2 regions of the Azospirillum palustre genome follow, and region 1 is predicted to be linked to the other one. Evidence: predicted binding sites of a transcription regulator. Region 1 holds the regulator's gene; the other holds the start of a gene.
The links. Region 1 encodes HrcA, which represses chaperone genes, less so after heat shock. Its sites were predicted from a motif close to GTTAGCACTCNCCNNNGGNGAGTGCTAAC; they were not measured.
Positions count from the first base shown of each region.

Region 2: the regulator HrcA is predicted to act here: its motif matches at 1,229-1,257, upstream of groES (co-chaperone GroES).

Region 1 covers NZ_PDKW01000043.1:2,722,058-2,726,187, forward strand. The annotation lists gene CRT60_RS35180 (NifU family protein) at 1-234, shown strand, start outside; gene CRT60_RS35185 (DUF1848 domain-containing protein) at 302-1,171, shown strand; gene CRT60_RS35190 (response regulator) at 1,188-1,553, opposite strand; gene grpE (nucleotide exchange factor GrpE) at 1,713-2,312, opposite strand; gene hrcA (heat-inducible transcriptional repressor HrcA) at 2,364-3,404, opposite strand; gene CRT60_RS35205 (creatininase family protein) at 3,573-4,130, opposite strand, start outside.
Region 2 covers NZ_PDKW01000043.1:2,305,705-2,309,834, forward strand. The annotation lists gene groL (chaperonin GroEL) at 1-827, opposite strand, end outside; gene groES (co-chaperone GroES) at 877-1,167, opposite strand; gene CRT60_RS33220 (hypothetical protein) at 1,616-1,852, shown strand; gene CRT60_RS33225 (lysozyme) at 2,070-2,564, shown strand; gene CRT60_RS33230 (COX15/CtaA family protein) at 2,692-3,765, shown strand; gene CRT60_RS33235 (Crp/Fnr family transcriptional regulator) at 3,995-4,130, opposite strand, start outside.

The DNA.
Region 1 (4,130 bases):
GACGAGGAGATCGTCGAGCAGATCAAGGAGCTGCTGGACACCCGCGTCCGCCCGTCGGTCGCCCAGGACGGCGGCGACATCACCTTCCAGGGCTTCGAGCGCGGCGTCGTCTATCTGGCGATGAAGGGGGCCTGCTCCGGCTGCCCCAGCTCCACCGCCACGCTGAAGCACGGCATCGAGAACATGCTGCGCCACTACATCCCCGAAGTGGTCGAAGTCCGCGCGGTCCAGTAAGGCCCGCCCTTTATGGTTATGCCGGTCCGCCCTTGATGCGGCGGGCCGGCATTCCCATGCTGGCTGCATGATCATCTCCGCCAGCTACAAGACCGACATTCCCGCCTTCTACGGGCGCTGGTTCCTGAACCGCCTCGACGCCGGTTACTGCCGGATGGTCAACCCCTATGGCGGCCAGACCTACCGCATCGATCTGACCCGGCCGGCGGTCGACGGTCTCATCTTCTGGACCAAGAATCTGGGACCGTTCCTGCCGGCGCTCGACAGCGTGGCGGAGCGGGGCTTTCCCTTCGTCGTGCAATACAGCATCACCGGCCTGCCCACCGCGCTGGAGCGCTCGGTCCCCGCCTGGAAGACCGCGGTCGGCCATATGCTGCGGGTGCGCGAGAGCTGGGGCCCGCGTGCCGCGGTCTGGCGCTACGACCCCATCGCCCTGACCGACGCCACGCCGCCCGCTTGGCACCGCGAGACCTTCGCCGCCATCGCCCGCCCGCTGCGCGGGGTGACCGACGAGGTGGTGGTGTCCTTCCTCCAGCCTTACCGCAAGACCGCCCGCAACCTCGCCGCCGCCGGCATCGGCTGGCGCGATCCGGAGCCGGAGGAGAAGCGCGCGCTGCTGGCGGATCTGGCCGGCATCGCGGCGGGGGAGGGGATGGCGCTGACGCTCTGCACCCAGCCGGACCTGGCCGGTACGCCCGGCACGGCGCCGGCGCGCTGTGTCGATGCGCTGCGGCTGTCCGATGTCGCGGGCCATGCCGTGCCTGCGCGGGAGAAGGGCAACCGGCCCGGCTGCCTGTGCGCCGAAAGCCGCGACATCGGCGACTATGACAGCTGCCCGCACGGCTGCGTCTACTGCTATGCCGTCGCCGACCGCGGCAAGGCTCAACAGCGCTTCGCCGCGCACGATCCGGAAGGGGAGTTCCTGATTGCCCGTTGATGGGGAAGACCGGTCCTTACGGGCAGACCTTCCGCACCGTCTCCACCAGCTTTTCCGGGTTGAACGGCTTCACCAGCCAGCCGGTGGCGCCGGCTTCGCGGCCGGCGGACTTCTTGGCCGGATCGGCCTCGGTGGTCAGCAGCAGGACCGGGGTGGCGCGGTTGGTGGCCGAGGCGCGGATGGCGCGGGTCAGCGCCAGCCCGTCCAGGCCCGGCATGTTCAGGTCGGTGATGATGCAGTCGAACTTGCGCTGGTTGACCAGGGCAAGGCCGGCAGTGCCGTCCGACGCCTCCGCCACCTCATAGCCGGCGCCTTTCAGCGTGAACCCGACCATGTCGCGGATGGTCTTGGAATCGTCGACGGTCAGGACGCATTTGGGCATGGAACGCGGCTCCGGTTGCTCGGCCGAAAGAGTTATGGGAAAGGCCTAGGCAATTTCCCGTCGACCGTCAACCGCTGGCGTACCCTATTCCGCACAACAAGGAAGCCCCCGGCCAGTCGGCGGCGCCGCTGAACCGGGGGCTTTGCAGAAGTCGTATGGTTACGCCTTCGTATCGACGTGTTGGCCGCCGGCGTCACCGCCCTTGGCGACGCCGACCATCGCCTCGCGCAGCAGGCGGCCGTGGATGGTGTAGCCGGGCTGGAGAACCTGCACGACGGTGCCGGCGGCCTTGCCGGTGTTCTCGATCTCGAACATCACCTGATGGAAGTTCGGGTCGAACGGCTCGCCCGCCGGGTCCAGCTTCTTGATGCCGGCGCGGTCGAAGGCGGCGAACAGCTGGCGCTCGGTCGCCTCGACGCCGACGGCGAGGCCCTTCAGCACATCGTCCTGCTCGCGGCCCTCGGCCGGCACGGCGTCGAGCGCGCGGCGCAGATTGTCGGCGACCGACACCAGCTCCTTGGCGAAGCTCGACACGGCGAACTTGCTGGCGTCCTCGCGGTCGCGCTGGGCACGGCGGCGGGTGTTCTCCGTCTCCGCCATGGCGCGCAGAAGCTGGTCCTTCAGGCTGGCGACCTCGGCTTCCAGCTTGGCGACGCGGTCCTCGGGCGAACCGGCATCCGTCTGGTTGGCGGCGGTGTCGGCGGTGGCCTCGGTCGGCTCCACCGTGGCGTCGGCGGGCTTGTTCTGCTCTTCGCTCATGGTTTTCTCAATTCTTGCTTCGTCAAAAGGCGGAGTTGGTGAGGGCGGTGCTCAGCCGATCAGCCGGCTGACCACCTTGGCGGTGTAATCGACCAGCGGAATGATACGGGCGTAATTGATGCGGGTCGGGCCGATGACGCCGATGGCGCCGATCACCTGTTCCCGGCTGTTCTGGAAGGGGGAGATGATCATCGAGCAGCCGGAATGGCTGAACAGCACATTCTCGGCGCCGATGAAGATCTGCACGCCATCGCCGCGACCGGTGGCGTCCAGCATGCGCAGCATCGTCTCCTTGGTCTCCAGCGCCTCGAACAGGCCGCGCACGCGCTCCAGATCCGACAGCGCGGTGACGTCCTCCAGCAGGCGGGACTGGCCGCGGACGATCAGCTGTCCGGCGTTCGACCCGCCGCTGCCGGCCCAGGTGGCCAGACCGGCGGCGACCACCTTGCGCGACAGCTCGTCCAGCTGGGTCTTCTGCTGCTCGATCTCCTGCAGGACCTCCTGCCGGGCCTCGTCCAGCGTGCGGCCGGCGAGCTTGGCGCTGAGGAAGTTCGACACCGTCTGCAGGGTGGAGGTGGGAACCCCCATCGGCACCTCGATCACCCGGTTCTCGACCAGCCCGTCCTCGTTCACCAGGACGACGAGGGCGCGGCCGGGGCCGAGCGACACGAACTCGATGTGCTTCAGCGGCCGGTCGGTCTTGGGCGCCACCACCAGCCCGGCGCAGTGCGACAGGCCGGACAGCATGGTCGACGCCTCGCCCATCACGTCGGCGAAGGCGCGGCCGGAGGCGGAGCATTTCGCTTCGATCGAGGCGCGCTCGTCCTCGGTCAGCGACCCGATCTCCAGCAGGCCGTCGACGAACATGCGAAGGCCGGCATCGGTCGGGATGCGGCCGGCGGAGGTGTGCGGGGCATAGAGCAGCCCCTGCTCCTCCAGGTCGGCCATCACGTTGCGGATGGTCGCGGGCGACAAGGCCATGCCAAGCCGCCGCGAGATCGTGCGCGAGCCGACCGGCTCCCCCGACGCCACATAGGCGTCGACGATCAGCCGGAAAATCTCGCGCGATCGCTGGTTCAGCTCGTTGATCATGGACTGGGGCGGTCGTGCTCTGTTCGGGCCGGTCGGTTGCGGAACGCGGGTTCCGTCAACCGGTCCGAATTTAGGCAGGTCCGACCGCCGAATCAACGTGCGGGGCGAAGATGCCCCACCGGCATGCCCCCATTGGGATGCGGGCGGCATACAGGCATGTGGCCGCCCTTACTGTTCCGCCAGGAAGGCGCGGTACTGGGTGGCGATGGCGCCGACCGCCGCCTCGTACAGGCGCTGGCCATGTTCGGGACGGGCGAGGCCGGGGGCGGAGCCGATGCGGCCATCGGGATAGCGGCGGCGGAAGTCGCGGGCATCGTGGAAGCCGCCGGCCGGCGCCTGTTCCGGGTCCATCGCCGCGCTCTTGATCGAGTCGGGATAGGCGTACTGGGTCAGCGACACCTCGCTGGGGGTGGCGTGCGAGCCTTCCTTGCCCTGGTACAGCTCGCGCGACAGCCGGCCGACCTCGCCATTCTCCCACCAGTTCACCAGGGTGCAGCGCAGGTCCGGCGCGTCGCGGCCGCGCAGCGCCCGGTTCTCCGCATAGATCTCGTAGAAGGCGGCACGCAGCGTGGCGATGTTGCCGCCATGGCCGTTGACGAAGAAGAAGCGCTCGAACCCGTGTTCGGCCAGCGAGCCGACATAGTCGCGCAGCAGCGCGATCAGGGTGGACGGCTTCAGCGTCATCGAACCGGGGAATTCCATGTGGTGGACGGCCATGCCGACCGG
Region 2 (4,130 bases), 420 kb from region 1:
ACGGCGGCGATCTTCAGGCCGCCGCGCAGCTTGTTCACGACGAGCGTGGCCAGCGCCTCGCCCTCGATGTCCTCGGCGATGATCAGCAGCGGACGCGAGGACTGGACGACGGCTTCCAGAACCGGCAGCAGCGGCTGCAGGCCCGACAGCTTCTTCTCGTGCAGCAGGATGAAGGGGTTTTCGAGGTCCGCGACCATCTTGTCGGCGTTGGTCACGAAGTACGGCGACAGGTAGCCGCGGTCGAACTGCATGCCCTCGACGACGTCCAGCTCGGTGTCCAGGCTCTTGGCCTCTTCAACCGTGATGACGCCTTCGTTGCCGACGCGCTCCATCGCCTGGGCGATCATCTTGCCGATCTCGGCTTCGCCGTTGGCGGAGATGGTGCCGACCTGGGCGATCTCGTCGTTGGTCGTGACCTTCTTGGCGCGGCCCTGGATGTCGGCGACGACGGCGGCGACGGCGATGTCGATGCCGCGCTTCAGGTCCATCGGGTTCAGGCCGGCGGCGACCTTGGTCACGCCTTCGCGGACGATGGCCTGGGCCAGGACGGTGGCGGTGGTGGTGCCGTCACCGGCCAGATCGTTGGTCTTCGAGGCGACCTCGCGGACCATCTGGGCGCCCATGTTCTCGAACTTGTCGGCCAGCTCGATTTCCTTGGCGACCGACACGCCGTCCTTGGTGATGCGCGGAGCGCCGAAGGACTTCTCGATCACGACGTTGCGGCCCTTCGGGCCCAGCGTGACCTTCACGGCGTCGGCGAGGATGTCAACGCCACGCAGCAGCTTTTCGCGCGCGGAGGGGCCGAACTTGACGTCTTTGGCAGCCATGTCTCGATTCCTTGTAACGTGTAAATTTCGAAGGGTACGGGCGGAGGACTTAGGCCTCGATGACGCCCATGATGTCGGATTCCTTCATGATCAGGTAATCGACGCCTTCGATCTTCACTTCGGTGCCCGACCACTTGCCGAACAGGATGCGGTCGCCGGCCTTGACGTCCAGCGCCACGACCTTGCCCGACTCGTCACGGGCGCCCGGGCCGACGGCGATGATCTCGCCTTCCTGCGGCTTTTCCTTGGCCGTGTCGGGGATGATGATCCCACCCTTGGTCTTGGTGTCGGACTCCAGACGCTTGACGACGACGCGGTCGTGCAGCGGGCGGAACTTCATGGAATGCCTCCTTGGATCAAGGCTTGTTTCTGACTGACGGGAATTGGCGCGGGCGGCGGCTGTTAGCACTCCAGCCCGGCGAGTGCCAGACAGCTAATCGAAGCGGATTGTGGATTCAAGAGGCTCGTTTCGGAATTTGCCGCAAATGCCTGCAACCCGCATTCGTGGATGGCAATATCTCATTGATTCCAAATCATATTTCCTCATTGCGCCACACAGCCGGCGCGGGCAAATTTCTTCGAACGGTCACAGAAGAAGCCGACCCTTCCGACAGCGGACGCATCGCCCGGACAGCGAAAGGACGGAACCGACCACCGGCAGCCCCACCCGCTCCTCCCAACCGCCCCCTCGCCTTCCGCACGTCACGCCTGTGATTGCCGTCACAGCGCCATCCGCCGGAATTTCCTAAAATTTTAGAGAAATCGGCACTGGAGCGGTGGAGGGCGCGATGATGGCGAAGCGGCAGGCGGACGGCTGGACCGGGACTCATGCGGCCGACCGCCTCCAATACAAGCGGCCGGCCCGAATCGCCTCCGCTCCGGGATCGGGCAAGCGGGCACGGTGGCGGGATCACGAGAGCCGCCTTGTGGAGGTTCTGCTGGAGTTCACCACCATCGCCGGCCTGTTCGCCCTGCTGTTCGCCCTGTTCGTGCTGTTCGGCGCCGCCCAGACCCTGTCGCCCTGAGTCTTTCATACTCAGTCTTTCATACTCAGTCTTTCACCCTCAGTCTTTCGCCCCGACCTCGCGCTCGTTTCTCCTGCTGCGGAGTTCCCGCGGCCATGTTTCTACAATTCGCGACAAATTGAAATCCACACTCCCGCCTTGCGCGAATTCCGCATAGGATCGCCGCCGATACGGGCGGCACCATCCTGCCCGGCGCGCCAAACGGGAGTTTTCATCCATGACCACCCAGCCGGTCTGCCAAGCCGCGGTCGATCTTGTGAAGCATTTCGAAGGCCTCTACCTCAACGCCTATCTGTGCCCGGCCGGCGTTCCCACCATCGGTTACGGCCATACCGCCGGCGTGACGATGGGGCAGACCATCACGGTGGAGCAGGCCGACGCCTTCCTCGCCTCCGACCTGGCGCAGGCGGCCGGCCATGTCGACGCCCTGGTGAAGGTGCCGTTGAACGAGGACCAGCGCGGCGCGCTGGCGTCCTTCGTCTTCAATCTCGGCGCCGGCAGCCTGCAAAGCTCGACCCTGCTGAAGCTGCTGAACGAGGGCGATTATGCCGGCGCCGCCGGCCAGTTCGGCCGCTGGGTCTATGCCACGGTGAACGGCACGCCGACCAAGCTGCCGGGCCTCGTCGCCCGCCGCGCGGCGGAGGAGGCGCTGTTCCAGAGCCAGACCGCCCAGCCGAAGGACGGCGTGACCACCGCGGACGGCACCCCCTGATCCAGAGGCGATCCGGGCCTCATCCGGCAGACCCGATCCGGCAGGCGCCGGGCACGAGCCGTTTGACGGGACGGGATGTTCGCCCCACATTTGCGGACATCCCACCGCCGTGCTCCGGAATGCCGCCTTGACCGCCTTTGCCTCCGACAGCCTCGCCGCCGCCACCCGCCCCAACCCGAACCGGCCCATCGCCGTCTGGCTGCTGGTCTGCGCCGCCATGGTGCTGGCCATGGCCGTGATCGGCGCCATCACCCGGCTGACGGAATCCGGCCTGTCGATGGTGGAATGGAAGCCGCTGATCGGCATCCTGCCGCCGCTGTCCTCGGCGGAATGGAACCGGGTCTTCGACCTGTACAAGGCGACGCCGGAATTCCGCATCTACAACAGCCACATGGATCTGGCCGGCTTCCAGTCGATCTTCTGGTGGGAGTGGTTCCACCGGCTGTGGGGCCAGTTGATCGGCTTCGTTTTCCTGATCCCCTTCCTGCGTTTCTGGATGCAGGGCCGCATCTCGTCGGAGCTGTGGCCGAAGCTGGCCGGGCTGTTCCTGCTGGGCGGGCTCCAGGGCGGCATCGGCTGGTTCATGGTGAAGAGCGGGCTGGTCGATTCGCCGAACGTCAGCCATTACCGGCTGGCCCTGCATCTCAGCACCGCCATCCTGATCTACGCCCTGCTTCTGCGCACGGCGCTGGGCCTGCTCGATCCGCTGCCGATGGCGGGCTGGCGGCCGGAATCGGCGTCCTTGCGCCGTCACACCCGCTGGGCGCTGGGGCTGGTCGCCGCCACCATCGTCTGGGGCGCCTTCGTCGCCGGGTCGGATGCCGGCTTCGCCTACAACAGCTTCCCGCTGATGAACGGCCACTGGATCCCGCCGGAGGTCGACACGCTGACCCCCTGGTGGCTCAACCCGGTCGAGAACACCGCGGCGATCCAGCTGATCCACCGCTCGCTGGCGATCCTGACCGGCGTGGTCGTCCTGGTGCTGGCCGCCCGGGTCCTGAACGCCCGCCTGCCGGGGCGCGCCGGCCGCGCGGCGCTGGCGTCGGGCGCCATGGTCCTGCTGCAGATCGCGATGGGCGTCGCCACACTGCTGACCGTGGTGTGGACGCCCATCGCCGCCGCCCATCAGGCCGGCGCCATTCTGGTGGTGTCGATGCTGGTCTGGCTGCTGTTCGAACTGCGGCCGGTGGGGCGCGGATGATGCGCGCCTGATCCTTGCCGGTGTGCGGGCACGGCCGGCAAGATCTACACGGATTGCACGGATTTAAGCACGGATTACACGGATTTTTCGATGACTTGCCAAAGCGGATGCTTCTCCGGCAGGCATAAGCCTTGCGGAGAAACATCCGTGAAATCCGTGTCTTAATCCGTGAAATCCGTGGAAAATTCCTCAAACACCCCCGCACCCTGCAAAAGCGCGAGCGCCCGCGTCACGCCCCTTCGGCCAGATCGTACATCGCGTCGATGTCGGCGATCAGAACCTTGTTGCCTTCCTGGAGCGAGATCACGCCGGCGGTCTTCAGCTGGGTGAAGGTGCGGCTGACGGTTTCCGTGGTCAGGCCCAGA